2 regions of the Amycolatopsis keratiniphila genome follow, and region 2 is predicted to be linked to the other one. Evidence: predicted binding sites of a transcription regulator. Region 2 holds the regulator's gene; the other holds the start of a gene.
What was found. Region 2 encodes HspR, which represses chaperone genes until heat shock. Its sites were predicted from a motif close to ANNTTGAGTNNNNNNNACTCAANNT; they were not measured.
Positions count from the first base shown of each region.

Region 1: lon (endopeptidase La) is a predicted target of HspR. The motif match lies at 4,363-4,387, and genes of this name have one in related genera.

Region 1 is NC_021252.1:617,246-631,652, reverse strand. It holds gene AORI_RS44040 (putative bifunctional diguanylate cyclase/phosphodiesterase) at 1-2,150, opposite strand, end outside; gene AORI_RS44035 (GNAT family N-acetyltransferase) at 2,431-3,369, shown strand; gene AORI_RS44030 (SAM-dependent methyltransferase) at 3,389-4,237, shown strand; gene lon (endopeptidase La) at 4,404-6,806, shown strand; gene AORI_RS84740 (hypothetical protein) at 6,972-7,172, shown strand; gene AORI_RS84735 (helix-turn-helix domain-containing protein) at 7,169-7,672, shown strand; gene AORI_RS44015 (alkaline phosphatase PhoX) at 7,669-8,829, shown strand; gene AORI_RS44010 (DedA family protein) at 8,871-9,521, opposite strand; gene AORI_RS44005 (sensor histidine kinase) at 9,675-10,808, shown strand; gene AORI_RS44000 (response regulator) at 10,799-11,443, shown strand; gene AORI_RS43995 (ArsR/SmtB family transcription factor) at 11,487-11,777, shown strand; gene AORI_RS43990 (VOC family protein) at 11,774-12,163, shown strand; gene AORI_RS43985 (VOC family protein) at 12,224-12,604, opposite strand; gene AORI_RS83630 (hypothetical protein) at 12,652-12,795, opposite strand; gene AORI_RS43980 (TetR/AcrR family transcriptional regulator) at 12,892-13,530, shown strand; gene AORI_RS82365 (DUF4241 domain-containing protein) at 13,571-14,407, shown strand, end outside.
Region 2 is NC_021252.1:8,705,812-8,720,218, reverse strand. It holds gene AORI_RS80550 (alpha/beta hydrolase) at 1-1,309, shown strand, start outside; gene dnaK (molecular chaperone DnaK) at 1,476-3,347, shown strand; gene grpE (nucleotide exchange factor GrpE) at 3,344-4,081, shown strand; gene dnaJ (molecular chaperone DnaJ) at 4,115-5,287, shown strand; gene AORI_RS80530 (heat shock protein transcriptional repressor HspR) at 5,293-5,721, shown strand; gene AORI_RS80525 (DUF305 domain-containing protein) at 5,771-6,367, opposite strand; gene AORI_RS80520 (lytic polysaccharide monooxygenase) at 6,364-7,116, opposite strand; gene AORI_RS80515 (globin domain-containing protein) at 7,276-8,484, opposite strand; gene AORI_RS80510 (globin domain-containing protein) at 8,827-10,032, opposite strand; gene AORI_RS80505 (MarR family winged helix-turn-helix transcriptional regulator) at 10,304-10,768, shown strand; gene AORI_RS80500 (MFS transporter) at 10,844-12,028, shown strand; gene clpB (ATP-dependent chaperone ClpB) at 12,116-14,407, shown strand, end outside.

The DNA of each region.
Region 1 (14,407 bases), 860 kb from region 2:
AAGCGGTCGAGTTCGCGGGCGACCTTCGTCGGGAAGTCCTCGTCGGCCAGGTTCCGCACGGACAGGTTCACCGCGGCGGAGATGCGCAGGCCCTCGTCGAGCCACTTGCGCACGCGCTTCAACGACTCTTCGAGCACGAACGACGTCAGGACACCGATGAGGCCGGCGGCTTCGATCGCCGGGACGAACTCGTCCGGGCCGAGCCTGCCGAACTCCGGGTGCACCCAGCGGACGAGCGCCTCGACGCCTTGGATCTGCCGGTTCGGCAAGGTGATCTTCGGCTGGTAGTGGACGCTCAGCTGGCCTTCTTCGAGCGACTGCCGGAACTGCGTGACCATCTGGAACCGGCGCATGAAGATCTGGCCCATGCTGGCCATGTAGCCGCGGACCTCTTCGCCGCCCTTGGTCGCGCGGACGGCGACGTCGGCGCGCTGCAGGAGCCCGTCGACGTCGACCTGATCGTCGTCCTCCGCCGACGAAGTGGCGTAGCCGATCATCGCGTTGGCTTCGACGGAGAGCCGGTCCACCGGGTACGGGGCGACGAGTTCCGCGCGAAGCAGCTCCGCGGCGGCCTGGGCGCGTTCCGGCGCGCAGCCGACGAGGAGCGCCGCGAAGGACGCGCCTTCGAGCCTGGCGAGCGGGACGTCGGGGCCGAGAGCGTCGCGGATCCGGCGGCCCGCGGCGATGACCATCCGGTCCGCCCAGACGTAGCCGAGGGCGTCGCTGACGGTGGAGAAGACGTCCAGATCGACGCGGAGCACGACCGCGTCGACCTGTTCCCGCAACGGTTCCTTGGCGACCTGGCGGAAGCCCGGCCGGTTGAGTAGGCCGGTCAGCGGGTCGTGGTACGCGTCGTGGCGCAGGGTCGCGAGCAGGCGCCGGTTGTCCAGCGACGTCGCAAGGTGGCTGGCCATCGTGCCGAGCAACTGGACGTCGTATTTGCCGAACCCACGCCAGCGGCTCAGCCGGTCGTGCGCTTCGACGACGCCGAGGAGCTGGTTCGCGCTGCGCAGCGGGACGACCAGCGCCTCCTGCGCGCCGCGGTCGAGCAACGCGGAGCGGACGTCGGGATTGGCTTCGGTGATCCGGAAATGGCGGACGTGCGCGCCGGGCAGGCGCAGCAGCGGATCGTCGGCGGCCGGGTCGACGGGCGGCAGTTCGTCGCCCGCGACGACCATCCGCATGGTGTCCTTCGGCTCCAGCCGAAGCCTCAGCACGACGCGACCGGCGGCGAGCTGGTCCTTGATGCGTTCGGCGATGGTCGCCCATTCGCGGACGTCCACGCCGCCGACGAGTTCGTCCGCGCGCCCGGCGGGCCGTGCGGCGGCCTGCTGACCGGACCGCGCGACCATCAGGCTGACGTCGGACAGCGCTTCCATGTCGCGCTGCTCGCGCAGCAGGTCGGAGTACGCCCAGTACAGCGCGGTGAGGCCGAGGAAGACGGCGAGCACGAGCGGCCAGGCCTTCGGTGTCCCGGAAATGACCAAATATCCGGAAAGGCCGACCGAAGCGTTGACGAAGCCGACGACGAGGATGCGGCCGGTCAGGCGGATCGCGGTGCTGACCCGCATGCGGCGGCGCAACACGCGGACGGCGGCGAGCGCGAGCAGCGTGCTGACCAGCGGCGCGGTCAAAGTCCCGGCCAGCGCGGCGATCCAGGTCATGTCGTGGGCGCCGGAGGCCTGTTTCACCAGTCCTGCCACGGCGAACGCGCCGGTGATCTCCAGCAGGAACGCGCCGGCGTTGTAGAGCACGCGGCCGGCGACCTTGCGGGCCAGCAGTGTTCCGATCCCCGCCGCGAGATGCGCGGCGAGCACGACTTCGAAGGGAGCGACGAAGAATCCGATGACCAGCGGGATCTCGGTGAACGAGATCGTCCACGAGATGCCGCTGCGGACGTCGACGTTGATGCCGAGCTGTTCGGCGAGCAGGAACGCGAGGGCGAGGATCGGCCCGATCCACAGCAGATCGTCCGAGGCCTCGAAGTCCAGCCAGAGGCTGACCGCGGCCGCGGCGGCGATGCCCATGGTGAGTACCGCGAAGGTGTAGACGCGGAACCGTCGCTCGTCGGTACGAGCCTCCGTAACGGCGCCTCCCTTGCCCGCAGCCGCCTGTGCGGCGCTCCCGGGCCTGCCGTTCGTGTCCGGCATCCGACCTTCCTTCCCGGCTGCCCAACCGGTCTTGTCCTACCGCGACCTCGGGGACGAGGGCAATACAGTACCCCGGAGGGCGTACCCAAGTCCCATTCGAGACAGTATGAGATCACCCCAGGGTTAACAATGGGCGCGTCGCGCTGACCTGCGTGGACCAAGGGGTGAAATGGGAGCGTTATTCGCGTTCCTTCCGACTACCGGAAGTCACCTGGCGCCACGCTCCGGCCAATCTCGTGAAGTTCCCGGCGGACCCGTCAGTAGGGGCTTGAATAGCCCTATGAATAGCCACGCCATCGCCGCCGGGCATGCCGAGCGGCTCGCCACCGTGGACGCCCTGCTCCCCGAAATGCCTGCACTGGAGCCTGTCGAGGGCTCCGTGTCACTCTCCGCGACGGCAGGCGACTCGGCCGCCGCCGGATTGTCGGTACGGACCGAGGCGGGTCCTGATTCTGTTGACTCTCCGTGGCGGGCCCTCGTCGAACATCGCCTCGAAGCCCGCCTGACCGGTCCCCGCCCGGAAGCGGCCCTCGACGCATTACTCACCCGATGGGATGAACATCTGAAGACAGTGGCCCCACCTGGGGATGTCGAGACGTCGGCGACCGTGGTGCGGCCCAGCCGGGACTCCCCCGGCTCGGCCGAATTGCTGCGCCGCGGCTTCGCGCCGGTGCTGGTGATCGCGGTCCGCCCGGCCGACCGGCTCGCCGTGACCGGGCCGCCCGCCACTCCCGGCGTGCACATCCGGCCCGCCGAAGCGGATGATCTCGAAACCGCCGTCGGACTCGAACTGGAATTGCAGCGTTATGACGCGCAGTTCGGTTCTGTCACTTTGCGCGAGGGCGCGGAGGAAACGATCACGGCGGACCTGTCGAAACAGTTGGGCCGGGAAAATCCGACGTTGTGGATCGCCGAGCTGTACGGCCGTCCGCTGGGCATGGTGCGAGTGCAGTTCCCCGGCGACACGGCGTGGATCCGCGGCCGGGTCGCGGCCGAGAAGGTCGGCTACCTGTCTTCGTTGGCGGTAGCGGAACAGGCGCGGTCGAGCGGCGTGGGGACGGCGCTCGCCGCGCACGCGCACCAGGTCTTCGACGAATGCGGCACCGACGCCGTGCTGCTGCACCACGCGCTGGCCAACCCGCGCTCGACGCCGTTCTGGTACGCGCAGGGCTACCGGCCGCTCTGGACGTACTGGCAGCGGCGACCGGCGGTCCCATGATCCGGATAGGCTCGTTTACGTGACGAGGGACGATGACACGGCCCCGGTGGCGCCTACCGGGGTCGACACCGAAAAGCCGTCCGCGGCGAGGATCTACGACTGGTTCCTCGGGGGGACCCACAACTGGGCGGTAGACCGCGAGTTCGCCCGCGCGCTGGAAAAGCAGTGGCGCTGGGTCAAACCGGGCGCGCGGCACAACCGCGAGTTCATGAACCGCGTCGTGCGCGCGGCGCTCGACGCGGGGATCCGGCAGTTCATCGATCTGGGTTCCGGTGTCCCGACAGCCGGGAACGTGCACGAGATCGTGCAGGAGGAACTGGAGCCGGGCGATACGGCGAAGGTCGTGTACGTCGACTACGAGCCGGTGGCGGTGGCGCACGCGGAGCTGATCCTCGAACGCCACGAGGCGACCGACTGGGCGGGGATCGTCCAGGCCGACATGCGGCGGCCGAAGGATGTCCTGCGGCATCCGGAGACGCTGCGGCTGATCGATTTCGACCGGCCGGTGTGCCTGATGATGATGGCCGTCCTGCATTTCGCCGGCCCGCACGACGATCCGCCCGCGCTGGTCGCGACGTACCGGAACGCGCTCGCGCCGGGCAGCTGGCTGGGGCTGTCGCACATGAGCTTCGGCGGCCAGACCGGCGTGGACGCCGACGGGCTGCACTGGATGGTCGAGCAGTACCGGAAGACGAGCAATCCGGTGTGGATGCGGGACCGCGAAGAGATCGAGCCGCTCTTCGGGGACTGGCCGTTGCTGGAGCCCGGCGTCGTCCACCTGCCCGACTGGCGGCCCGTGCGGGAGCTGCGGCGGGACGAGGAAGGCGCCCGGCCGTTCGCTTGGTGCGGTGTCGCCGTCCACCCCTGACATCCGACCTTTCGCCGGTTCGCGTCGCGTTTAGCGGGCTAAAGGCGACGCGTTCCCGGCAGAGGTCGGAGGAATGGGTGATCGCTGACGGCGAACGCGCAGAGGAAACAAACGGGTCGATCGGAGAGTTGAGCTAGGCAGACTCAACTAACCGAGGAGTGCACAGATGACCGACAACCGCCTCCTGCCCGTCCTCCCGCTCGATGACGACGTCGTGCTGCCGGGCATGATCGTCCCGCTCGACCTCGCCGACCCGGAGACGCGCGCCGCGGTGGAGTCCGCCCAGGCCAACACGCCTGCCCAGGCTTCCTTCCCGGGGATCCGGTCCAGCGCCGCCACCAAGGCCGAGGTGCTGATCGTCCCCCGCGTCCACGGCGAATACGCCGAGCTCGGCACCATCGCGACCGTCGAGCGCATCGGGCGCGTGCCCGGCGGCAAGACCGCGGTGCTGTTGCGCGGCACCCGGCGCGCCGTCGTCGGCCGCATCGCCGACGGCCCCGGCGCCGCCCGCTGGGTCCACGCCGAGGTCGCGACCGAGACCACCGACGACAACTCCGCGAGGCTCGCGTCCGAGTACAAGAGCGTCGTCCTCGCGATCCTCCAGCAGCGTGGCGGCTGGCAGATGATCGACGCCGTCCAGGAGGTCGAGGACCCGTCCGCGCTCGCCGACCTCGCGGGCAACTCGTCGTACCTGAGCACCGAGCAGAAACTCGAACTGCTCACCGCGCTCGACGTTTCGGCCCGGCTGGAGAAGGCCCTCGAATGGAGCCGCGAGCAGCTGGCCGAGCTCGAGGTCACCGACACCATCCGCAAGGACGTCCAGGAGGGCATGGAGAAGCAGCAGAAGGAGTTCCTGCTGCGCCGCCAGCTCGAAGCGATCCGTAAGGAGCTGGGCGAGCTCGACGGCACGGCCAACGACGACGACTACCGCGCCCGCGTCGAGGCCGCCGAGCTGCCGGACGCGGTCAAGAAGGCCGCACTGTCCGAAGTGGACAAACTGGAGCGCACCTCCGACCAGTCCCCCGAGGGCGGCTGGATCCGCACGTGGCTGGACACGGTCCTCGAACTGCCGTGGAACGAGCGCACCACCGACGTCCACGACATCGCCGCGGCGCGCGACATCCTCGACGCGGACCACGCCGGCCTCGAAGACGTGAAGGAACGCATCATCGAGTATCTGGCCGTGCGCAAGCGTCGCGCGGAGTCGGGTCTCGGCCCGGTCGGCGGCCGTCGTTCGGGCGCGGTGCTGGCGCTCGCCGGTCCTCCCGGGGTCGGCAAGACGTCGCTCGGCGAGTCCGTGGCGAAGGCGATGGGCCGCAAGTTCGTCCGCGTCGCGCTCGGCGGCATCCGTGACGAGGCGGAGATCCGCGGTCACCGCCGCACGTACGTCGGCGCGCTGCCCGGCCGGATCGTCCGCGCCATCAAGGAAGCGGGTTCGATGAACCCGGTCGTGCTGCTCGACGAGATCGACAAGGTCGGCGCCGACTACCGGGGCGACCCGACGGCCGCGCTGCTGGAGGTGCTGGACCCGGAGCAGAACCACACGTTCCGCGACCACTACCTCGAAGTCGAGCTGGACCTGTCCGACGTCGTGTTCCTCGCGACGGCGAACGCGCTCGAAACCATCCCCGGCCCGCTGCTGGACCGGATGGAGCTGGTCACCCTCGACGGCTACACCGAGCACGAGAAGGTCACCATCGCCCGCGACCACCTGCTTCCCCGTGAGCTGGAGCGCGCCGGTCTCGGCAAGGACGACGTCACGCTGACCGACGGCGCCTTCAGCCGCATCGCCGCCGAATACACGCGAGAGGCCGGGGTGCGCAACGCGAACCGGACCATCGCGAAGGTGCTGCGGAAGGTGGCCACCAAGGTCGCGCTGGACGAGGTCGCGCTGCCGCTGACGATCGACGCCGACGGGCTGGAGACCTACCTCGGCCGTCCCCGGCACCTGCCGGAGTCTTCGCTGCCCGCGTCGACCCAGCGCACGTCGACCCCGGGCGTGGCCACCGGGCTGGCGGTGACCGGCGCCGGCGGTGACGTCCTCTACATCGAGGCGTCGCTGGCGGATCCGGAGTCCGGCTCCACCGGGCTTCAGCTAACCGGCCAGCTGGGCGAAGTGATGAAGGAGTCGGTGCAGATCGCGTTGTCGTACCTGCGTTCGCACGGCGCGGAGCTGGAACTCCCGGTCGGCGATCTGAAGGACCGCGGCATCCACGTGCACGTCCCCGCGGGCGCGGTGCCGAAGGACGGGCCGAGCGCCGGCATCACGATGACGACCGCGCTGGCGTCCCTGCTTTCGGGCCGGGTCGTGAAGTCGGACGTCGCGATGACCGGTGAGGTGTCGCTGACCGGGCGTGTGCTGCCGATCGGCGGGGTCAAGCAGAAGCTGCTGGCCGCGCACCGGGCCGGGATGAAGACGGTGATCATCCCGCAGCGCAACGAGCCCGATCTGGACGACGTCCCGGCCGAAGTGCTGGCACAGCTGGACGTCCACGCCGTGGCGAACGTCCGCGACGTGCTGGACATCGCGCTGGCCCCGGCGACGGCTCCGGTCGCCCAAGCGGCGTAACGGCGCGAGGCCGAAGCCCCGGATCCCATCGTGGGTCCGGGGCTTTCGGCTTCCCGGATCCGGACGAACCCGGACATTGACTCGCCTTAAACTCCCTATCACGTTTTGATAACGTAGATTGCGTGCCACCCAGCCGGGGTGCGTGATCCTTGAGAGGGCAAGGTCATGAGTCAAGGAATTCTTTCCCCGTTGCGGCCGAGGCGCAGGTGCGTTTCGGCCGGTCAGATCGTCTGTCTCAGCATTCTCACCGGATTCACCGCGGCGCTGACCTTCGCCGGCACCAGCGCCACGATCGCCGCGGGGATCGCCATCGCCCTGTTCGGCGCCGTTCTCCGCCAACCCGCGCCCGCCAAGGCATCCCGATGAACACGGAAGCGGAGTTCATGGCGCGACTGCGCGAACTCCGCGACCGAAGCGGCCTCAGCATCCGCGCGCTGGCCGCCGCGACCGGCTGGTCCCGCAGCACCTTGGCCGACCTCTTGGCCCGGAACACCTTGCCCGGCAACGAAAACCAGATGCGAATCCTGTTGCGCGCACTGCTCCGGACGGTCCCCGGCGAGCTCGGGGTCGACGAATATCTCGCCGACTGGCGTCACCTGATCGGACGTCGCCACCACCGCAATGGGGGTTGCGCACCACTCGACCGGATACTCGTCGCGCTGGAAATCGCCGCACAGCGCGGCGGGGCCGAAGCGCCGGGCCTTCGCAAAGCGAAAGAAATAGTGCTGCACGAAGGTTCCCTACGAAAGTTCCCTCCTCGCGGTGAATACGCCGCGAATTCACCTGGATGTCCCGTTCCGCCCGTACTCTCCGACCCGCTCCATCCCGCACCACCACATCAGCGGATGTCTCGGAGGCACGAGTGAAGCGACGGAATTTCCTGCGCGCGGCCGTGGTCGGCGCCGGTGTCACGGCGTTCGGAAACAGGCTCTCGGGAGCGGCTCTCGCCGCGCCCGCCCAGAACGGACCCAGCCCCTACGGCGCGCTCCAGGCGGCCGACGCGAACGGGATCCAGCTGCCGGCGGGATTCACCAGCCGTGTCATCGCGAGGTCCGGCCAGCAGGTCGCGAGCACCGGTTACACCTGGCACAGCGCCCCGGACGGCGGCGCGGTGTTCGCCGACGGCAGCGGCTGGATCTACGTGTCGAATTCGGAGATCACCCCCGGCGGCGGCGCGAGCGCGGTCAAATTCGACGCTAGCGGAAACATCACCGGCGCCCATCGCATCCTGGCGAACACCCGCCAGAACTGTGCGGGCGGCAAGACTCCGTGGAACACCTGGCTTTCCTGTGAAGAGATCGACCTCGGGTTCGTCTACGAATGCCAGCCGAACGGCCCGGCCACGGCCGCCGTCCAGCGGCCCGCGATGGGGAAGTTCAAGCACGAGGCCGCGGCGGCCGACCCGGTGCGCAAGGTCGTCTACCTGACCGAAGACACCTCGGACGGCTGCTTCTACCGCTTCGTCCCGACCACCTGGGGCAACCTCTCCGCCGGGACGTTGCAGGTGCTCAAGGCGGGCACGGCGACCTCGGGCAGCTTCACCTGGGCGAACGTTCCCGACCCCGACGGCTCCCCCACCGCCACCCGCAACCAGGTCTCCGGCGCGAAGCGGTTCAACGGCGGCGAAGGACTGCACTACGCCAACGACACCGCGTGGTTCACCACCAAGGGTGACAACCGCGTCTGGCAGCTGAACCTGACCAACAACACCTACGAGCTGGCCTACGACGACTCGCTGGTAAGCCCCGGCTCGGCCCCGCTGACCGGCGTCGACAACGTCACCGGGACCTCGTCGGGTGACCTGTACGTCGCCGAAGACGGCGGCAACATGGAGATCTGCATCATCACGCCGAACGACATCGTGGCTCCCTTCCTGCGGATCAACGGCCAGAGCTCGTCGGAGATCTGCGGCCCCGCCTTCACCCCGGCGGGCAACCGGCTGTACTTCTCTTCCCAGCGTGGCACCTCCGGTTCGTCCTCGGGCGGGATCACCTACGAGGTGACCGGCCCCTTCCGGGCCTGATACCGGCGTGCGGGGCGCCCGATCCAGGCGCCCCGCACGGCTCAGGCGTCGATACGGGACTTCTCGCGGACACGGCTCACCACGAAGAGGATCAGGGCGACCGCGACGGCGGCGATCACGAAGTACTGGAAGAACCCGGCGTATTCCTCCACCAGATGCCAGCTCTCCCCCAGACCGTAGCCGGCCAGGACGAAGCCCGTGTTCCAGATCAAGCTGCCCAGCGTGGTCAGGACTAGGAACCGCCAGAACGGCATGCGTTCGATCCCGGCGGGCAGGGAGATGAGGCTGCGGAAGATCGGCACCATCCTGCCGAAGAACACCGCCTTGGAGCCGTGTTTCCGGAACCAGGCTTCGGTCTTGTCGAAGTCGGACGTCTTGACCAGCGGGATCTTCGCCATCCAGCGGCGTGTGCGGTCGCGGCCCAGCAGCAGGCCGAGGTAGTACACGATGATCGCGCCCGCCACCGAGCCGAACGTCGTCCACACCACCGCCTCCACCAGTGTGAACGTGCCCTGGCTGGCGGAGAACCCGGCGAGTGGGAGCACCAGTTCGCTGGGGATCGGCGGGAACAGGTTGTCCAGGCCGACGATGATCGCGGCGCCCGGACCACCCAGCGCGTCCATCAGTGACACCGCCCAGCCGGCGAGTCCTCCCATCGGTTCACTGGCGGATTGGGCGAGGAGGAGGTTCATGGCGGCCTTTCGTGGTCGTCTGCGGATGTCAACGAACGTACGAATCGCCCGGGTTCCGCACACTGTGGTGAAGCGGCACAAATCACTGCGGTAAACCGCAGTACCGATCTCCGGCTACCCCGCTAACCTGGCGTTATGCCTATTCCGGCAGCGATGCGCCGCTATCTGCGCAAAGCACTCCGCGGCACACTCGGCCTGGCGATCGGCGCCATGACCGCTGCCGCGGAGGCCTTCTACGTGCTCTTCGGCACGCTCGCGCTCGCGGTTCCCGCGCTGCGGCAGCCGGTCTTCGCCGGTGCGCGCGTACTGTCCGAAGTGGAACGGCGACGACTGGAGAAATACTTCGGCGAAGAGAACGCCACGAACTACACCGATCGCCGTGCGATGGCCTATCTCGTCCCCCGGTCCGTCATCGGGCTGCTCTGCGCCGCGATCTTCATCCTGATCCTGCTGGGCGCCGGATCCGCGGTGATCATCGCCGCTCAGCTCTTCGAGGGTCAGTCGCCCGGCGGAGGAGCACCGGCCGACTGGTACGACCCGGTCACCACCGTCCTCTTCGGCGGATTGCTTGTTTTCCTTTCCTTGCAAGGGCTGATCGGAGCCGCGACGCTGGACGCCAGGCTGGCGAAGCGCTTTTTCGGTCCCAGCAAAAGCGAACAGTTGCGCCGGCGGCTCTCCGAACTCACGACCAGCCGGGCGGAAGTGGTCGAGGCGGTCAACGGTGAGCGCCGCCGGATCGAACGTGACCTGCACGACGGCGTACAGCAGCGGCTCGTCGCGCTCGGGATGCTGCTCGGCCGGGCCCGTCGCGCGACCGACCCGGAGCGCGCTTCGGAACTGCTCCGGCAAGCGCACGAGGAATCACAGCGGGCACTCGTGGATCTGCGTGAGGTCTCCTGGCGGGTGTATCCGATCGCGCTGGACGCGGACGGGCTGCATCCCGCGTTGGAGGCGCTCGCGGAACGCTCGGGCATCCCGGTCCACCTACGGGTCGACCTGCCGGAACGGCCACCGGCGGCGATCGAGACCGTCGTCTACTTCGTCGCTTCGGAGGCGGTCACCAATACGATCAAACACGCCGCGGCGACGCGGATCGACATCGACGTGGAGCGGGACGGGGACAGGGTGCGGGTACGGATCACCGATGACGGCGCGGGCGGGGCACGTGAGTCGGGCGGCGGGCTTTCCGGCCTCGCGATGCGCGTCGCGGCGGCGGACGGACGGTTCACAGTGGACAGTCCGCTCGGCGGCCCGACCGTGGTGACCGCGGTGCTGCCGTGCGAGTGATCCTCGCGGAGGACTCGACCCTCCTGCGCGAAGGGCTGGTCCGGCTGCTGGTCGAAGAGGGACACGAGGTCGTGGCGTCGGTCGGCGACGGTGAAGCGCTCCTCTCGACGACGGCCGCCTACCGGCCGGACGTGATCGTCACGGACGTCCGGATGCCGCCGACCCACACCGACGAGGGGCTTCGCGCGGCGCTCGAGATCCGGAAACGCTGGCCGGAGATCGGGGTGCTGGTGCTCTCGCAGTACGTCGAGAAGCGCTACGCCGCCGAGCTGATCACCGGCGACGGCGAACGCGTCGGCTATCTCCTGAAGGACAGGGTCGCCCAGGTGGGCGAATTCCTGGACGCGCTCGACCGGGTGGCCGCGGGCGGTGCGGCGTTCGATCCGGAGGTGGTGCGGCGGTTGCTCGCGCGGACCACGCACACCGATCCGCTCGCGAAGCTGACCGTCCGCGAACGTGAAGTGCTGGAGAAAATGGCGCAAGGCCACACGAACCCCGGGATCGCCGAGTCGTTGTTCATCTCGCTGAGCGCTGTCGAGAAGCACGTGAACGCCCTCTTCGACAAGCTGGAACTGGCCCACACCGCCGGATACAGCCGTCGCGTCCTGGCCATCCTGCGCTACCTCGGGTCCTGACCCCGAGTTGACAGGCAAGTGACCACTTGCCTATAACTGAGTCGTGGACGGCAACCTGTTCAAGGCGATCGGCGACGCGACGCGACGCACCATCCTGGACGAGCTGACCGAAAAGGACGGTCAGACCCTGTTCGAGATCTGCGGCAGGCTGACCATGAAGCACGGCTTGACCTCGTCACGGCAGGCCATCTCGCAGCATCTCGCGATGCTCGAACAAGCGGGCCTGGTGCGCACCCGGCGACAGGGCCGCTACAAGTTCCACCACATCGACACGGGCCCGCTGCGGTCGATCGTCGAGCGGTGGCCCATCGACCGAGAGGAACCGAACCCGTGATCCGGATCAACATCACCAGCGTCTTCGTCGACGACCAGGCCAAGGCCCTCGACTTCTACACCGGAAAACTGGGCTTCATCAAGAAACACGACGTGCCCACCGGGGACGCCCGCTGGCTCACCGTGGTCTCCCCGGCCAACCCCGACGGCGTCGAACTGCTGCTGGAGCCGGACGGGCACCCCGCGGCGAAGCCGTTCAAGAAAGCGTTGGCCGACGACGGCATCCCGTTCACCCAGTTCGCCGTCGACGACGTGTACGCCGAGGTCGAACGACTCAAGGGCCTCGGCGTCGAATTCACCCAGGACCCCGTCGACATGGGCCCCGTGGTCACCGCGGTCTTCGACGACACCTGCGGCAACCTGATCCAGCTCGCCACGATGAAGTAGTCCCGGCAGGGCAAAGCGGGGCTTGGTCCACTGTGGACCAAGCCCCGCTTTGACGTTTCCCTACTGCTGCACCCATTCCACGAGTTCCACGGGCACACCGTTCGGGTCGGTGACCATGAAGAGACGCTCTCCCCACGGTTCTTCCCGCAGCGGCAACGTGATCTCGACACCTTCGTCGCGCAGGCGCTTCTCCTCGGCCTCGAGGTTCTCGACCGTGAAGGCCACGATCACGCCGGACGCGCGCTGCTGCCGAAGGTTCTCCGGCAAGACCTCGATCCCCGCCTGAAGCAGGACGATGGTCACCTTCGCGGTTTCGTGCCCGAGGGAGACGAAACCCTCCGCGGCCATCTGCTCGGTGAAGCCGAAGTGCTCGGTGAAGAAACGGCTGGACGCGGCGACGTCGTCGACGGTCAGCGAGATGGTGGAGGCAAGGACGTTCATGGGCTATCCCCTTCGGTCGGCGATGAGTTTTCGGACGAGCTGGGCGGTCAGTACGACCGGCGGCGCGGGACGCCGATCGAGCGGCGCACCGGCATCGAGCGGCCGGGGAACGGCTGCTGATGACGGCGGTCGTTCCGGCGGACCTGGGCGCGGTTGGTGCCTTCGTTGCCTTGGGGGATTCGAGCGGTCAAGGAGCCTCTTCTCTCGCGGTCGGTAGTACGGACGTAAGTTTACATCCGACCTACTGGAAGTCAAGGATATTTTTACGACGGTGGTAAACTTCGCTCATGACCAGCGCGGATGTGGGCCTTCGGGAGCTCAAAAAGCAGGAGACACGGCAGCTGATCTCCGACCAGGCGACGCTCCTCTTCATCGAGAAGGGCTTCGAGGAGACGACGATCGCTGAGATCGCCGCTGCGGCGAGAGTCGCGAAGAAGACCGTCACCAACTACTTCGCGCGCAAAGAGGACCTGGCGCTCGACCAGCACGAGGAGTTCACGAACGGGCTGGCGAACGCCGTCCGTGACCGGAAGCCGGGTGAGTCGGCGCTGGCCGCGCTACGGCGCACCTTCCTGGACGCGGTCGCGGCGCACTCCCCTGTGATCGGTTTCACCGGGCCGGTCTTCGCGAAAATGGTGCTGGAGAGCCCGACTCTGACCGCGCGGCTACGTGAACTGCACGAACTGCGCGAAGCGGCGCTCGCCGAACTTCTCGCGACCGAGACCGGAGCCGACGCGGACGACGTCACCCCGGTCATGGCCGCCGCCGAGCTCAACGCGATCGACCGTGTCCTCTTTCGCGAGGTCCTCCGGCGTTCCCACGCCGGCGAGAGCAACGACGAGATCGCCGAAGCGCTGACGAAGGCGACACAGCGGGCTTTCGAGCTGCTGGAGCCCGCCTTCGGCGACTACGCGATCCGCGAATAGCCCCTGGGATTTGTCGGGGGTAACCGCTAGGTTTCGCTCCATGTCTGAGGGGACCTTGCTCGACGTCGTCTACTGCGAAGGCTGGGACCCGGTCACCCGAGCGCTGATCGGACGGTTCTCCCCCGGCGTCGCGCGGGAACGCGATGCCGCCGGGGAGCAGTACGCCGTCGCGCTGGTGCGCCCCGGCACCGAAGTGCCGCAAATGCTCATCGAAATCGCCTGGAAGCACCACTTCGCCCGCTCCGCGCACTTCGACGAGCGGAGCAGGCGCCGCGCGTTGTTCGAGTTCCGCGTGCTCGAAGACGGCGCGCTGTTCCTCGTGAGGGTCGATCAGTGGACCTACCATTTCGACGATCAGGAGGAGTTCGACGAGCGGAACGCCGGTCGGGTCGAGCTGTCCTTCGGCCCTGAAGGTGAGGGCTGGGTGAACAAGGCTCCTCGTGGCTACGGCGGCGGTTCCAGCAGCGGTCGCGTGCGAAAGCCGGTGTCGGAGCTGAGGATGCCGAAGCCCGCCTTCGGCGACTGGGAACCTTTCACGAATACGAAGCAGCTGACCCTCCGGACGCCGGAGACCCCGGTCATCGATCCACCGCTTCCGGCCGAAGAACGCCCTTGGCGGCCCTCCGTTCCCTTGCGCCCCTTCGGTATCGACGAAATGTTCACCGCGGGCACGCGCTTTTCCCTGAGCGACGGCCATGGCGTCGGCGAGATCGAACTTCGGGATGCCGGGACACTCCGCATGCCCAGCGGCAGGCTCGTCGCGGCGGATCCGGCCTTCCTGGATTCGGACGCCGCCCACTTCACGGTCACCGTGCCTCCCGGCGAGTACCAGGTGGCGATCTCGGTGATCCGGTTCGTCGGTGAACCGGCCCACGAA
Region 2 (14,407 bases):
CGAGCACGCGCCGACGCTGGAATGCGCGAACCTCCGCGTGAGCGGTGGCTTTTCGATCGCGCTGGCGAAACTGCCCGCGACCGATCCCGCGCGCCGCATCGGTTCGCTGCTGACGAATCCGGGTGGTCCCGGTGGCGCCGGGGTCACCGTGCTCAAGTACGGCGGCCGCGGTTTCGCGCTCGACAAGCCGGAAATGGCCGAAGTGCGGCAGCGGTTCGACGTCATCGGATTCGATCCGCGCGGCGTCGGCGAAAGCACGCCCGCGATCACCTGCGGGCCGGATCTGCACGATCCGGCGGTCAGCCGGTTCCCGCGGAGTCGCGCCGATTACGACAAGCTCCTCGCGCACAACCGCGCGTCGGGCGAGGAATGCCTGAAGCGGACCGGGCGCACATTGTCCTCTGTGGACACTTGGCACGCCGCGGACGACATCGAAGCGATCCGGGGCGCTCTCGGCGAGCCGAAGGTGAACTGGCTCGGCGTCTCCTACGGTTCCGAACTCGGCGCCGTCTACGCGGAGAAGTACCCGGACCGTATCCGGACGATGGTGCTCGACGGCGCCGTCGACCACTCGCGGCCGACCAGGCAGGCGGTCCTCGAAGAAGCCGTCGCGACCGAAGGCGCGCTCAAGGACTTCGCGAAGTGGTGCACGACGTCGGCCGACTGTGTACTTCGCGGCAAGGACGTCCTCGCCACCTACGACGCCTTGATGCGGACGCCCGGTGGCGTGCCGTCGAAGCAGCTCGGGCGGAACGTGACCGCCGAGGAGATGGCGTCCGGGGTCTACGGCAATCTCATCCTGCCCGCGTTCTGGCCCGGCCTGGCGAAGGCGATCGACGCCGCGACGGCGGGTGACGCGGACGGGTTGCTGCCGTACTCCCAGCTCGACCCGTCCTACGGCGCGTACCGCTCGATCGGCTGTCACGACTTCGGCTCGCCGTTCACCTCCTACGCCGACATGAGGGCGATGCAGGGACTGGTGAAGGCGCTCTCGCCGCACGGCTGGCGGTACTCGGAGTTCTGGGACATGGCGAGCGGGTGCGCGGGCTGGCCCGTGCCGTCCGCCTACCTGCCGCGACCGCAGAAGGTGACCGGCGCCGCGCCGATCCTCGTGGTCGGCGGTGAACACGATCCGGCGACGCCGCTCGTTTGGGCGAAGGGGCTCGCGAGGAACATCGAGAATTCGACGTTGCTCGTCGACGCCGGGTACGGGCACACGGGCCTGCTGAACTCAGCCTGCGTGCGCACGGAAGAGACGAAGTACCTGGTGAGCGGCGTCACACCGGCTCCGGGCACGGTCTGCCGGTAGCCCGGGAACAAGACGGCCGCGCCGCACGTTGAGCCGGATACAAGGTTGAGTGAGGGTGACTCAAGTCCGGCTTGACGGAAGCCCTGCCATCCCGATACAACTTGCGTTGAGCCCACTCAAGGTGGGTGAGAACGTGCAGGTCACGAACTAGCAGGAGGATCACACCATGGCGCGAGCGGTCGGCATCGACCTCGGCACGACCAACTCGGTCGTCGCTGTCCTTGAGGGCGGCGAGCCGACGGTCATCGCCAACTCGGAAGGTTCACGCACCACCCCGTCCATCGTCGCCTTCGCCAAGAACGGCGAAGTGCTGACCGGTCAGCCGGCGAAGAACCAGGCCGTGACGAACGTCGACCGGACCATCCGGTCGGTCAAGCGGCACATCGGTACCGACTGGAAGACCGAGATCGACGGCAAGGCCTACACCTCGCAGGAGATCAGCGCCCGCGTGCTGATGAAGCTCAAGCGCGACGCCGAGGCGTACCTGGGCGAGACCATCACCGACGCGGTCATCACCGTCCCCGCGTACTTCGAGGACGCGCAGCGGCAGGCCACGAAGGAAGCCGGGCAGATCGCCGGCCTGAACGTGCTCCGCATCGTCAACGAGCCCACCGCGGCGGCGCTGGCGTACGGCCTCGACAAGGGCGAGAAGGAACAGACCATCCTGGTCTTCGACCTCGGTGGCGGTACGTTCGACGTCTCGCTCCTGGAGATCGGCGAGGGTGTCGTCGAGGTCCGCGCGACCTCCGGTGACAACCACCTCGGCGGTGACGACTGGGACGAGCGGATCGTCACCTGGCTGGTCGACAAGTTCAAGTCGTCCAACGGCATCGACCTCACCAAGGACAAGATGGCGCTCCAGCGCATCCGTGAGGCCGCCGAGAAGGCGAAGATCGAGCTGTCCAGCTCGAACTCGGCCAGCATCAACCTGCCGTACATCACCGTGGACGCGGACAAGAACCCGCTGTTCCTCGACGAGCAGCTCTCCCGCGCCGAGTTCCAGAAGATCACCTCGGACCTGCTCGAGCGCACCCGCAAGCCGTTCAACAACGTCATCCGTGACGCGGGTGTCGCCGTCGGCGACATCGACCACGTCGTGCTCGTGGGTGGTTCCACCCGTATGCCGGCCGTGTCCGAGCTGGTCAAGGAGCTGACCGGCGGCCGCGAGCCGAACAAGGGCGTGAACCCGGACGAGGTCGTCGCGGTCGGCGCGGCGCTGCAGGCCGGTGTGCTCAAGGGCGAGGTCAAGGACGTCCTGCTGCTCGACGTGACCCCGCTTTCGCTGGGCATCGAGACCAAGGGCGGCGTGTTCACCAAGCTCATCGAGCGCAACACCACGATCCCGACCAAGCGTTCGGAGATCTTCTCCACCGCGGACGACAACCAGCCGTCGGTGCAGATCCAGGTGTTCCAGGGTGAGCGCGAGATCGCCGCGCACAACAAGAAGCTCGGCATGTTCGAGCTGACCGGTCTCCCGCCCGCCCCGCGTGGCGTGCCGCAGATCGAGGTCACCTTCGACATCGACGCCAACGGCATCGTGCACGTCCTCGCGAAGGACCTGGGCACGAACAAGGAGCAGTCGATGACGATCACCGGTGGCTCCGCGCTGCCGAAGGACGACATCGAGCGCATGGTCAAGGACGCCGAGGCGCACGCCGAGGAGGACAAGCAGCGCCGCGAGGAGGCGGAGACCCGCAACCAGGCGGAGACGCTGGTCTACCAGACCGAGAAGTTCGTCAAGGACAACGAGGACAAGCTGCCCGACGAGCTCAAGGGCAAGGTGAAGTCCGCGATCGACGAGGCCAACGAGGCGCTCAAGGGCACCGACTCGGCGAAGATCCGCGAGTCCATCGAGAAGCTGAACACCGCTTCGCAGGAGCTGGGCACCGCGCTCTACGCCAACGCCACCCCGGGCGCCGAAGGTGCCGCCGGTGAAGGCGCCGCCGGTGCGGCGGGCGCGGGCACCGGTTCGCAGGCCAAGGCGGACGACGTCGTCGACGCCGAGATCGTCGAAGAGGACGAGAAGGACAAGAAGTGACGGGACGCTACGACGAAACCGAGGGCCGGGGCCCGGAGGAACCGGTGGTCGTGCGGGACCGTAGGCGGATCGACCCGCTGACCGGTGAGGTCCGCTCGGCCGCCCCGGCCGCCGAAACCCAGGATGGTCCGAAGCACGCCGCTCCGGCCGAAGACACCGTCGAACCGGAGCCCGCGGCACACGCGGGCCCCGGCCTCGGGGAGTCCATTGTGGACGACTCCGTGTCGGTGGCCACCGGTCTGGAGAAGGAGCTGGCGGAACGCACCGCCGACCTCCAGCGCCTCCAGGCGGAGTACGCCAACTACCGCAAGCGCGTGGACCGCGACCGCGAGCAGGTCGTCGTCGGCGCGAAGGCGTCGGTCGTCGGCGACCTGCTTCCGCTGCTCGACGACCTCGAGCGCGCGGAGCAGCACGGCGATCTGACCGGTGCCTTCAAGGCGGTCGGCGAGAAGCTGGTCGGGAGCCTGCAGCGGTCGGGCCTCGAAGCGTTCGGCGCCGAGGGCGAGCCCTTCGACCCGAGCGTGCACGAGGCGGTGCAGCACAGCACGTCTCCGGACGTCACCGGGCCGACGGTCACCATGGTCATGCGCCGCGGTTACCGCTTCGGCGAGCGCGTGCTGCGTCCGGCGATGGTCGGGGTCACCGACCACGAGCCGGGTGGCGCCCCGGTGGACCCGCCGGTGGGCGGCGAACTGCCGCTCGAGGGCGAACTTTTCGATGAGAACAACCGCTGATCGGCGATACGGCGTGAAAGGAGGAGACGTTCGGTGAGTGCACGGGAATGGATCGGTAAGGACTTCTACCGTGAACTGGGCGTCTCCTCCGACGCCACCGCGGACGAGATCAAGAAGGCCTACCGCAAGCTGGCCAAGGAGAACCACCCCGACGCCAACGCGGGCAACGCGGAGGCCGAGAAGAAGTTCAAGGCGGTCTCCGAGGCGTACGGCGTGCTGTCCGACACGTCCAAGCGCAAGGAGTACGACGAGGCTCGCCGCCTCTTCGGCTCCGGCGGTCCCGGTGGCTTCGGCTTCCCGGGCGGGGGTGCCGGCGGCGGGTTCGACGTCGGCGACATCTTCGGCCAGGCGGGTCAGCAGCAGGGCGGCTTCGGCGGTCTCGGCGACATCCTCGGCGGCCTCTTCGGCCGCCGCGGCGCCGCGGCCGGTGCCACGGCGAACCGGCCGCAACGCGGTGCCGACGTGGAGACCGACGTCCGGATCGACTTCGCCGAGGCGGTCAAGGGCGCGACCCTGCCGCTGCGGCTGTCGAGCCCGGCGACCTGTTCCACCTGCGGTGGCAACGGCGCGAAGCCGGGAACCTCTCCGAGGACGTGTGCGACCTGCCAGGGCAGCGGGCTGGTCAGCCGCAGCCAGGGCGCGTTCGCGTTCTCCGAGCCGTGCCGCGACTGCCGCGGCCGCGGCAAGATCATCGACGACCCGTGCCCGGAATGCGCGGGCGAGGGCATCAGCACCCGCACCCGCACCCTGACCGTGCGGATCCCGCCGGGCGTCGCCGACGACCAGCGGATCCGGCTGGCGGGCCAGGGCGAACCGGGCCGTGGCGGCGCGCAGCCGGGCGATCTGTACGTCCGGGTGCACGTCGCTCCGCACGCGTTGTTCGGGCGCAAGGACCTCGACCTGACGATCACCGTGCCGGTGTCCTTCGCGGAACTGGCCCTCGGCGGCACGATCACCGTGCCGACGCTCGAGGGCAAGGTCTCGCTGAAGGTGCCGCAGGGTACGGCGAGCGGTCGCGTACTTCGTGTGCGCGGCAAGGGAATCGCGAAACGTGACGGCTCGCAGGGCGATCTGCTGGTCACCCTGCAGGCGGCCATCCCGGCCAAATTGGACGACAAGGCCCGTGAGGCGCTGGAGGCTTACGCGGAGGCCATGGCCGACCACGATCCGCGACCGGAGATCACCGAACTTCTCGAAGGCAGGTGAGCACGATGTTCGGCGGGCTGCCGCACGGTGCGGACGAGGACACCCCGGTGTTCGTCATTTCGGTGGCGGCGCAGCTTTCCGGCCTGCACGCGCAGACCCTGCGGTCCTACGACCGGCAGGGTCTCGTGTCGCCGGGCCGGACCTCCGGCGGTGGACGCCGTTACTCGATGCGGGACATCGCGTTGCTGCGCGAAGTGCAGCGACTGTCCCAAGAGGACGGTGTCAACCTCGCGGGCATCAAGCGGATCATCGAGCTGGAGAACCAGGTCGACGCGCTCCGCTCGCGTATCGCCGAACTGACCGAGGAGCTCACCGCGGCGTACCTCTCCGCCGAGCAGACGGCCGCGGCCGTGCACGCCTCGTACCGCAAGGATCTCGTTCCCCTGCGGCAGCAGACGGCACTCGTGGTCTGGAAGCCCAAAAAACGCACTTAGTCCTCTAAATGCTCCGGGCGTCAGCCCGGCATTTAGAGGACTAAATGCGTCACTGGCCGGGCACCACGGACCGGATCTGCTGGACCTCGCCGGTGCGCGAGTCCTGGATCCGCTGGGCCAGCGCCTTCGCTTCGGGGTTCTTCCCGTCCTTCAGCTCGGTCCTCGCCAGCGCCACTCCGTTGTGCTGGTGCGCCACGAAGATGTCCGCGAAGTCGAGGCTGAACTCCGAACCATCCTTTTTGGACAGTGCTTCGAGAAGTCCCTTGTCGGTGAGCCCGTCGCCACCGTGGTGGTGATGCGCGTGCGGATCCGCCGAGCCCGTCTCGGGTTTGCCCCAGGCCTTCAGCCAATTCCGCATGTCCGTGGTCTCGGTCTGCTGCGTCGCCTCGATGGCGGCGGCGAGATTCGTCAGCTCCTGCTTCTGCCCCTGCTTGGCCTTGACCAGCTTGACGATCTCCACGCCCTGGTTGTTGTGGGCGATCATCATCTGCAGGAACATCACGTCGGCGTCGTTGTACTCCGCGGACGCCCCGGCCGACTGGGGGACGGGGGAGATCGGGGCACCGGCGTTGGTGGGTGAGCCGTCGCCGGCCCCGCAGCCCGCGAGGGCCACGAGACCGGCGACGAGAACGAGGGCCAGCTTCACTGCCGCGTCCAAAGGGCGGGCGTGTTCGGCGGTTCCCAGCCCTGGATCGCGGTATGCGCCATCTGGCACCGGTAGGTCGCGCCGCCGTAGGTCACCGTGCTGCCGACCGCGTAGGACGTTCCGGCCGCCCAGGTGCCGCCGGTGGGCGGGTTGCTGGTGCTGGTCGGCGGGTTCGACGTCGTGGGCGGGTTGCTCGTGGTCGGCGGATTGCTGGTCGTGGGCGGGTTGCCGCCGCCGATCTGCAGGTCGATGCAGCTGTAGAAGGCCATCGGCGTGTCCGCGATGTTCCAGATGGCGAGCACCTTCTGGCGGCCGCTGAAGCCGTTCAGGCTCACCGTGTGCGACGTCGGGTCCTTCGGCGCGGAGTTGTTCCCGCTGATGTCGGCGATCTTGGTGCCGCCGATGTAGTACTCGTAGTTCGTGGTCCGGTGGTAGGCGGTGAACTTCCAGTTGAAGGTCACGCTGTTGCCGACCGACGCGGCGGGCCACGGCTTCGACTCGTCGTTGAGCTCGGCGAATCCGGGAAGGCCGCCGTTGCAGCTGCGGAGCCCCTTGGGGCCTTCGACGCTCTGCGGTTCGTAGACGATGGCACCGCAGCCGGAAACCTTGCCTTGGGCGCAGTTCGCCTGGCGGCTGGGCGGGGACAGCACATAGCCGTGGGCGCTGGCCACTTGCGGGATGGCGACGATGGCGATCGGGGCGAGGATCGCACCGGCGGCGGCTGCCACGAGCTTGCGTTTGACGGTCATGCCGGCTCCTGGGGATGGAACGACGGTGTTCCCGCGACGGGGAGCAATGTGGTCTAGACCATAAATCCGCCGGTGACCGTGGTCAATGATTCACTGACCTACTGCTGCGTCGAGCCCAGGTGGAACAGCCGATCGGCCTAATACGAACGAAGCATCGGCTCAGTCCAGGGTGAAGGGGTCGTACTTGATCCGCCCCAGGTCCGTGCCCGCGGCGAGCAGTTTCGCGATGGTCGCGCGGATCATCGACGGCGACCCGGCGACGTACACGTCGCGTTCCTTCCAGGCGCCGCGCTGGGTGACCGCCGTGGCCAGCGTGCCGCGGTCGCCGCCGGGGATGGCGCCTTCCTCGGTCACCGGTGTCACCGTCAGCCAAGGGGAGGTGACGGCGAGCCCGCGGAGCTGGTCGAGGGCGTAGAGGTCTTCCGGACGGCGGCCGCCGAAGAACAGGTGCACCGGCGGGTTGTTCTTCCAGCGCGACATGTCGTCGAGCAGGGCGAGCAGCGGCGCGACGCCGGTGCCGCCGCCGATCATCAGCAGTGGACGGCTTTCCGTGTGATTCACCGAAAGCGCGCCGAGCGACGGGCCGAGGCGCCAGACGTCGCCGAAACGGGTGTGGTGGACGATCGCGCGCGAGACCCAGCCGCCGCGCACGGCGTGCACGTGGAACTCCATCGTCCCGTCGTCGTGCGGAGCGGTGGCGGGCGAGAAGTACCGCCACATCCGCGGCCGCTGCGGTACCTCGACGCTGACGTAGCCGCCGGCCCGGTACGGGAGCGGCTGATCGGTGCGCACCTTGACGATGGCGACGTCGGGGGACACGACGCGGTGTTCGATGACGGTCGCCTTCCACCACGCCGGCCCGACCTCCTTGCCCGCCGCCTCGCGCATGCTCTTCGAAATGACGCCGTACGCGGTGACCCAGGCGTCCTCCACCTCGGGAGTCCAGTCGTCCTTCAAGAATCTCTTCAACGCGGCGATCAGCGCGACGCCGACGGCGTCGTAATGGCGGCCGAGGACGTCGAACTTCCGGTGGTCCCGGCCGAGCTGGCCGAGGAACGTGGCCAGTTCGTCGGGCCGGTCCACCATCTGCACGACGTAGACGAGGGCGCGCAGCAAACGATTTCGCTGCGTGGCCATGTTGATCGGGAACAGCGCCCTGGCGTCGGGCGAAACGGCGAAGAGCGCCCCGTAGAAGTATTGGGACAACTCCTCGGACTTCGTTTCGACGGCGGCGAAACTCGTCCTGATGAGCTTGGCCAGCTGCACGGACTTGTCCGCCGTCGGCGTCTCGATCAAAGGCGGGACGGCGATCGGTGAAGATCTGGACGAACCGGGTGGATGCTCGTATTTCACTGTTTCGGCAGTCATGGGTGAACGATTTTCTCCAGTTGGATCGGGCATATTCTCCAGACCCGATGTCATCGTGCTCGTGTTCCCCCGAGGGTTCCCGACTGTATGCCCGAAAGTCGCGAAAGGACCCGATAATGTTTGTTTCCCGCTCGATCGGAGCAAACGATATACGCGCCGTCAACCTCATCTGGCGCTCAGTGAAGGTGATCAAGCATGGGCTGTTTTCCCTTGCTTACCAGTGGTTTTCGCCACGCCGGCGGGAAAGCGTGATCCGCCGATCGGGTGGGTTTTTCTGCGTGATTACCGGGTCACGTAACGGTATGCGCTCCGCGACTGATCACCATTGTGGAATCGAATTCGCTAGTCGATGGTGAAGGGGTCGTACGCGATCTGGTCGAGCGCGCTGCCCGCGACCAGCATCCGGGACACCGTCGCCCGGATCATCGCGGGCGAACCGGCGACGAGGATCCGGTGCCCCGGCCAGGATCCTTGCTGCGTAACGGCTTCCGCGAGCGTGCCCTGGACGCATCCGGGGGCTTCTTCACCGCGCTCGACCACCGGGGTCACGGTGAGCCACGGGTTCGTGGCCGCGAGGGCACGCAACTCGTCGAGGTCGTAAAGGTCCTCACGCGACGGTCCGCCGTAGAACAACTGGACCTTGGGGTTCTCGCCCCACTGCGCGAGGTCGTCCAGAATGGCGCGCAGCGGCGCGATACCGGTGCCGCCCGCGATCATCAGGACACCGCGGCCGTCGGTGCGGTCGACCGAAAGCCTGCCGAGCGGCGGCCCGAGCCGCCAGACGTCGCCGGGCTGCGTGTGGCTCACGATGGCGCGCGACACCCAGCCGCCGTCGACCGCGCGCACGTGGAACTCGATGCCGCCGTCCTCGCGCGGCGCGTTCGCCGGCGAAAGGTAGCGCCAGAGCCTCGGCCGCTGCGGTACTTCGACGCTCATGTACTGACCGGGCTGGTACGGCACCGGGAATTCGGGCTGGACGCGGACCAGGGCGAGATCCCAGGTGAGCCGCCGGTGTTCGAGGACGGTCGCCGACCACGACGCCGGGTTGACGTCGGCCGCGGCGGCCTCCTGCATCGCGCGGGCGACGATGGTGAAGGCCTCCGCCCAGGCCCGTTCGACCTCGGGTGTCCAGTCCGGACCCAGGTGGTTCTTGAGCGAGGCGAGCAGCGCGGTGCCGACGGCCTCGTAGTGCCGCGGGATGACGCCGAACTTGCGGTGGTCGCGGCCGAGCTGGGTCAGGAACGGGACGAGGTCGTCCGGCCGGTCGACCATCTGCACGATGTGGACCAGCGCGCGGACCAGCCTGCCGCGCTGGACCTCCATGTTGATCGGGAAGAAGTCGCGGGTGGCGGGCGCGAGGGTGAACAGCATCCCGTAGAAGAACTGGGAGATCTCCGGGATGAAGGGTTCCGACTTCGCCCAGGTGTCCCGGATGAGCCGCACCATCGCGGTGACCGCGGGCGGGGCTTCACGCGGCGCCGAAGACCGCGGGACCGGGCTGACCGCGTCGGCCGTCACGGGCTGGGAGTCGCTGATCGGGAAGCGCATACCGGAAGACAGTTCCCCAGGTTCACGAACGAGGGTCCACTGGAGAAGAATTCACGGATCATTCACCTCTCCGGTCAGTGGCTGTCGGGCCGGTCGGCTGAATTCCGGCTCGTTCGCGAGACTAGCCGCCGAGAGACCTTTTGCCCGCATCGTTGCTCCGGACGGGTGTACTCGAAACCGGTCGGCAGTGGGCGATCTCACGAGGTAAATAGTTGTCTTACGCAAGTGTCGCCGAATAAAGTTGTACTGTACAAGTAGCCAGGAGGGACCGATGAGCTCCGCGGACGACGCCAGGGTCGAGCTGATGCGTGAGCTGAAGGCCGCCTCCCAGTTGCAGCACGCCTGGATAATGCAGGCGTGGCAGGACGACCCCGGGCTGCATCCGGCGGCCGCGATGCTGCTGTCGGATCTGGCGAAGCACGGTGAGGCGCGACCGTCCGAATTGGCCAAACGACGCTTTGTGGACCTTTCGGTCGTAAGTCGTCAAATCTCCCAGCTGTCCGCGGCGGGCATGGTCGACCGCCGTCCCGCCCCCGAAGACGGCCGCGCGTCGATCATCAGCATCTCCGAACGCGGGCGCGCGGAGCTGGGCCGTCGGCGGGCCGGCTATCTGGAGTTCATGGAGCGCGCGCTCGGTGACTGGGACGACGAAAAGGTGCTCGAACTGACCACGCGCCTGGCGGAGATGAACGCCGATGTCCGCGCCGCCCTGTCCGTGCGGACCTGCGACGTCTGACCGGGGCCGTTGCTACCCGCCGGTCTTGACTGAACGGACCTTTCGTAGCGCCGTGACGCCGGTAGCGTCGTATCAGTGCGTAACCGGGTCGCATTGCTGGTCGCCTTGGGAATCGACAACTTCGGCTCGGGCCTTTTCCTCCCGCTCGGGCTGGTCTTCGTCATCCGTGTGGTGGGTCTTCCCCTCGCTCAGGCGGGGAGCGCGGTCACTCTCGGTGCACTGGCGGGCCTGCTCGTCCCGGCGTTCGCCGGACGGCTCGTCGACCTGATCGGCCCGAGGACGGTGATGATCTGTTCCCACGTCCTGCAGGCCGCCGGCGTGAGCGCTTTCCTGCTGGCCGAAGGATTCGCCGGGGTCGTCGGGGCGTCCGTCATGCTCGCGGCCGGGCAGCAGCTGTTCTACAGCTCGCAGTTCTCGCTCATCGCCGACGTCGCCGGAGAAGGACCGAAGGACCGGCCGTTCGCCGAAGCCGCGATGGTCCGCTCCGCGGGCTTCGGGCTGGGCGGGCTCGCGGCGGCGGGGCTGCTCGTGTGGGTCGGGCGCGAAGGCCTCTACGTCGTCGTGATGCTGGACGTCGCGACCTTCGTCATCGCCGCGGCCATCCTCTCGACGCTCGTCACGCCGGTCCCGCGGCACCTGCCGCGGTGCTCGGCGTCCGCGCGGGTCTGGCGGAACCGCCCGTACCTGGCGCTCATCGTGTTCAGCGGCCTCTTCGCGCTCACGATGGACTTCTTTCTCATCGGGATGCCGGTGTACATCTTCAACGCGTTGCAGGGGCCTCGATGGCTTCCCGGTGCGATCATTGCGCTGCTCACCGTCGTCACCAGTCTGGGTGGAGTCGTCGGGCTGCGGCTGACCAGGAAGCTGACCCGGATCGCCGCGATGCGCGTGGGTTCGGCGTTGTTCGCGGTGTGGTGCCTGGCTTGCCTGATGGTGGTGTTCGTGCCGAAGGTGTTCCAGCCGGTTTACCTGCTCGGCGCGACCCTCGTGCTGGCCGCGGGCGATCTCGCTTTCGGTCCGCGCTCCGGTGCGCTCGCCGAAGCGGCGGCGCCACCGGAGGCTCGGGGCCGGTATCTGGCGGCCTTCCAATACGCGTTCACACTCGCCGCGGTGATCGCTCCGGCCGTCGTCGCGCTGTTCTCCGTGGCAGTCTGGATCCCGTGGGTGCTCGTGGCCGCGTGCGCCTGCACGGCCGTCGTCGGCCTCGGCCGGGTGGGTCCGCGCCTGCCCGCGGAGGCCGTCTCGCCGACCGGGCGCTGAACTTTCTCAAGTTGAGCGGAACAGACTCAACTTTTCTGACGTTGTACCTGTCGACAGTATTTAGCAGGACCTAGTACGAGGTGAGGGATGGACGCTTTCAACCCGACCACGAAGACCCAGCAGGCGATCTCGTCGGCGGCGCAGGCGGCCACGATGGCGGGGAACCCGCACGTGGCGGCCGCGCACCTGCTCGGCGCCCTGCTGGCGCAGGGTGAGGGGCTCACCGCACCGCTGCTGACCGCGGTCGGGGCCGATCCGGCGCAGGTGCACAAGGAGCTGGAGCCGCTGATCGCGGCGTTGCCGTCGGCGACCGGCGCCACCGTGTCGAGCCCGCAGTTCGACACGAACGCCGTCAAGGCGCTGACGCACGCGCAGAAGCTCGCGACCGAGCTCGGCGACGAGTACGTCTCGACGGAGCACCTCCTCGTCGGCCTCGCCACCGAAGGCGGGCCGGTGGCCGAGCTGCTCAAGCGGCACGGCGCCACCCCGGACGCGCTGCGCGACGCGTTCGCCAAGGTGCGCGGCTCCGCGCGGATCACCAGCGCGGATCCCGAAAGCACGTTCAAAGCGCTGGAGAAGTACGGCGTCGACCTGACCGAGCGCGCCCGCGCCGGCGAGCTGGACCCGGTGATCGGCCGCGACACCGAGATCCGCCGCGTGGTGCAGGTGCTCTCGCGCCGCACCAAGAACAACCCGGTGCTGATCGGCGAGCCGGGCGTCGGCAAGACGGCCATCGTCGAAGGGCTCGCCCAGCGCATCGTCGCCGGTGACGTGCCGGAGTCGCTGCGCGGCAAGCGCGTGGTGGCGCTGGACCTCGGCTCGATGGTCGCGGGCGCCAAGTTCCGCGGCGAGTTCGAAGAGCGGCTGAAGGCCGTGCTCAAGGAGATCACCGACTCCGCGGGCGAGGTCGTCACCTTCATCGACGAGCTGCACACCATCGTCGGCGCCGGCGCGACCGGTGAGGGCGCGATGGACGCGGGCAACATGATCAAGCCGATGCTCGCCCGCGGCGAGCTGCGGATGGTCGGCGCGACCACGCTCGACGAGTACCGCGAGCACATCGAGAAGGACGCCGCGCTGGAGCGGCGCTTCCAGCAGGTGCTGGTCGGCGAACCGTCCCCCGAGGACACCATCGCCATCCTGCGCGGGCTCAAGGAACGGTACGAGGTGCACCACGGTGTGCGCATCACCGACGCCGCGCTGGTCGCCGCCGCGACGCTGTCCGACCGCTACATCACCGCCCGGTTCCTGCCGGACAAGGCGATCGACCTGGTCGACGAGGCCGCCTCGAAGCTCCGCATGGAGATCGACTCGCGGCCCGTCGAGATCGACGAGGTCGAGCGCGCCGTGCGGCGGATGGAGATCGAAGAGATGGCATTGTCCAAAGAGGACGATGCCGCGTCCAAGGAGCGCCTCGCCGCGCTGCGCTCGGAACTGGCCGAAAAGCGGGAAACGCTGACGGCGCTGACCGCGCGCTGGCAGAACGAGAAGGGCTCGATCGAGCGCGTCCGCGAACTCAAGGAGCAGCTGGAGCAGCTGCGCGGCGAGTCCGAACGCGCCGAACGCGACGGCGACCTCGGCAAGGCCGCCGAACTCCGCTACGGCCGGATTCCCGCGCTGGAGAAGGAGTTCCAGGCCGCGACCGAGGCGAACGAGGTCAGCCAGCAGAACGTCATGCTCAAGGAGGAGGTCAGCGCGGACGACGTCGCCGACGTGGTCAGCGCGTGGACCGGTATCCCGGCCGGGCGGCTGCTGGAAGGTGAGACGGGCAAGCTGCTCCGGATGGAGGAGGAGCTCGGCAAGCGGGTCGTCGGGCAGAAGGAGGCCGTGCAGGTCGTCTCGGACGCGGTGCGCCGCACCCGGGCGGGCGTCGCCGACCCCGACCGGCCGACCGGTTCGTTCCTGTTCCTCGGCCCGACCGGTGTCGGCAAGACCGAGCTGGCGAAGGCGCTGGCCGAGTTCCTGTTCGACGACGAGCGCGCGATGCTGCGGATCGACATGAGCGAGTACGCCGAGAAGCACTCGGTGGCGCGCCTGGTCGGGGCGCCTCCGGGCTACGTCGGCTACGACCAGGGCGGGCAGCTGACCGAGTCGGTGCGCAGGCGGCCGTATTCGGTGGTGCTGCTCGACGAGGTCGAGAAGGCGCACCCGGACGTGTTCGACGTGCTTCTCCAGGTGCTCGACGACGGACGGCTCACCGACGGCCAGGGCCGCACGGTCGACTTCCGCAACACGATCCTGGTGCTGACGTCGAACCTCGGCTCGCAGGCCATCGCCGACCCGGCGCTCGACGAGCGTCAGCGCAACGACGCGGTGATGTCGGTGGTGCAGCGGCAGTTCAAACCGGAGTTCCTGAACCGGTTGGACGACATCGTGGTC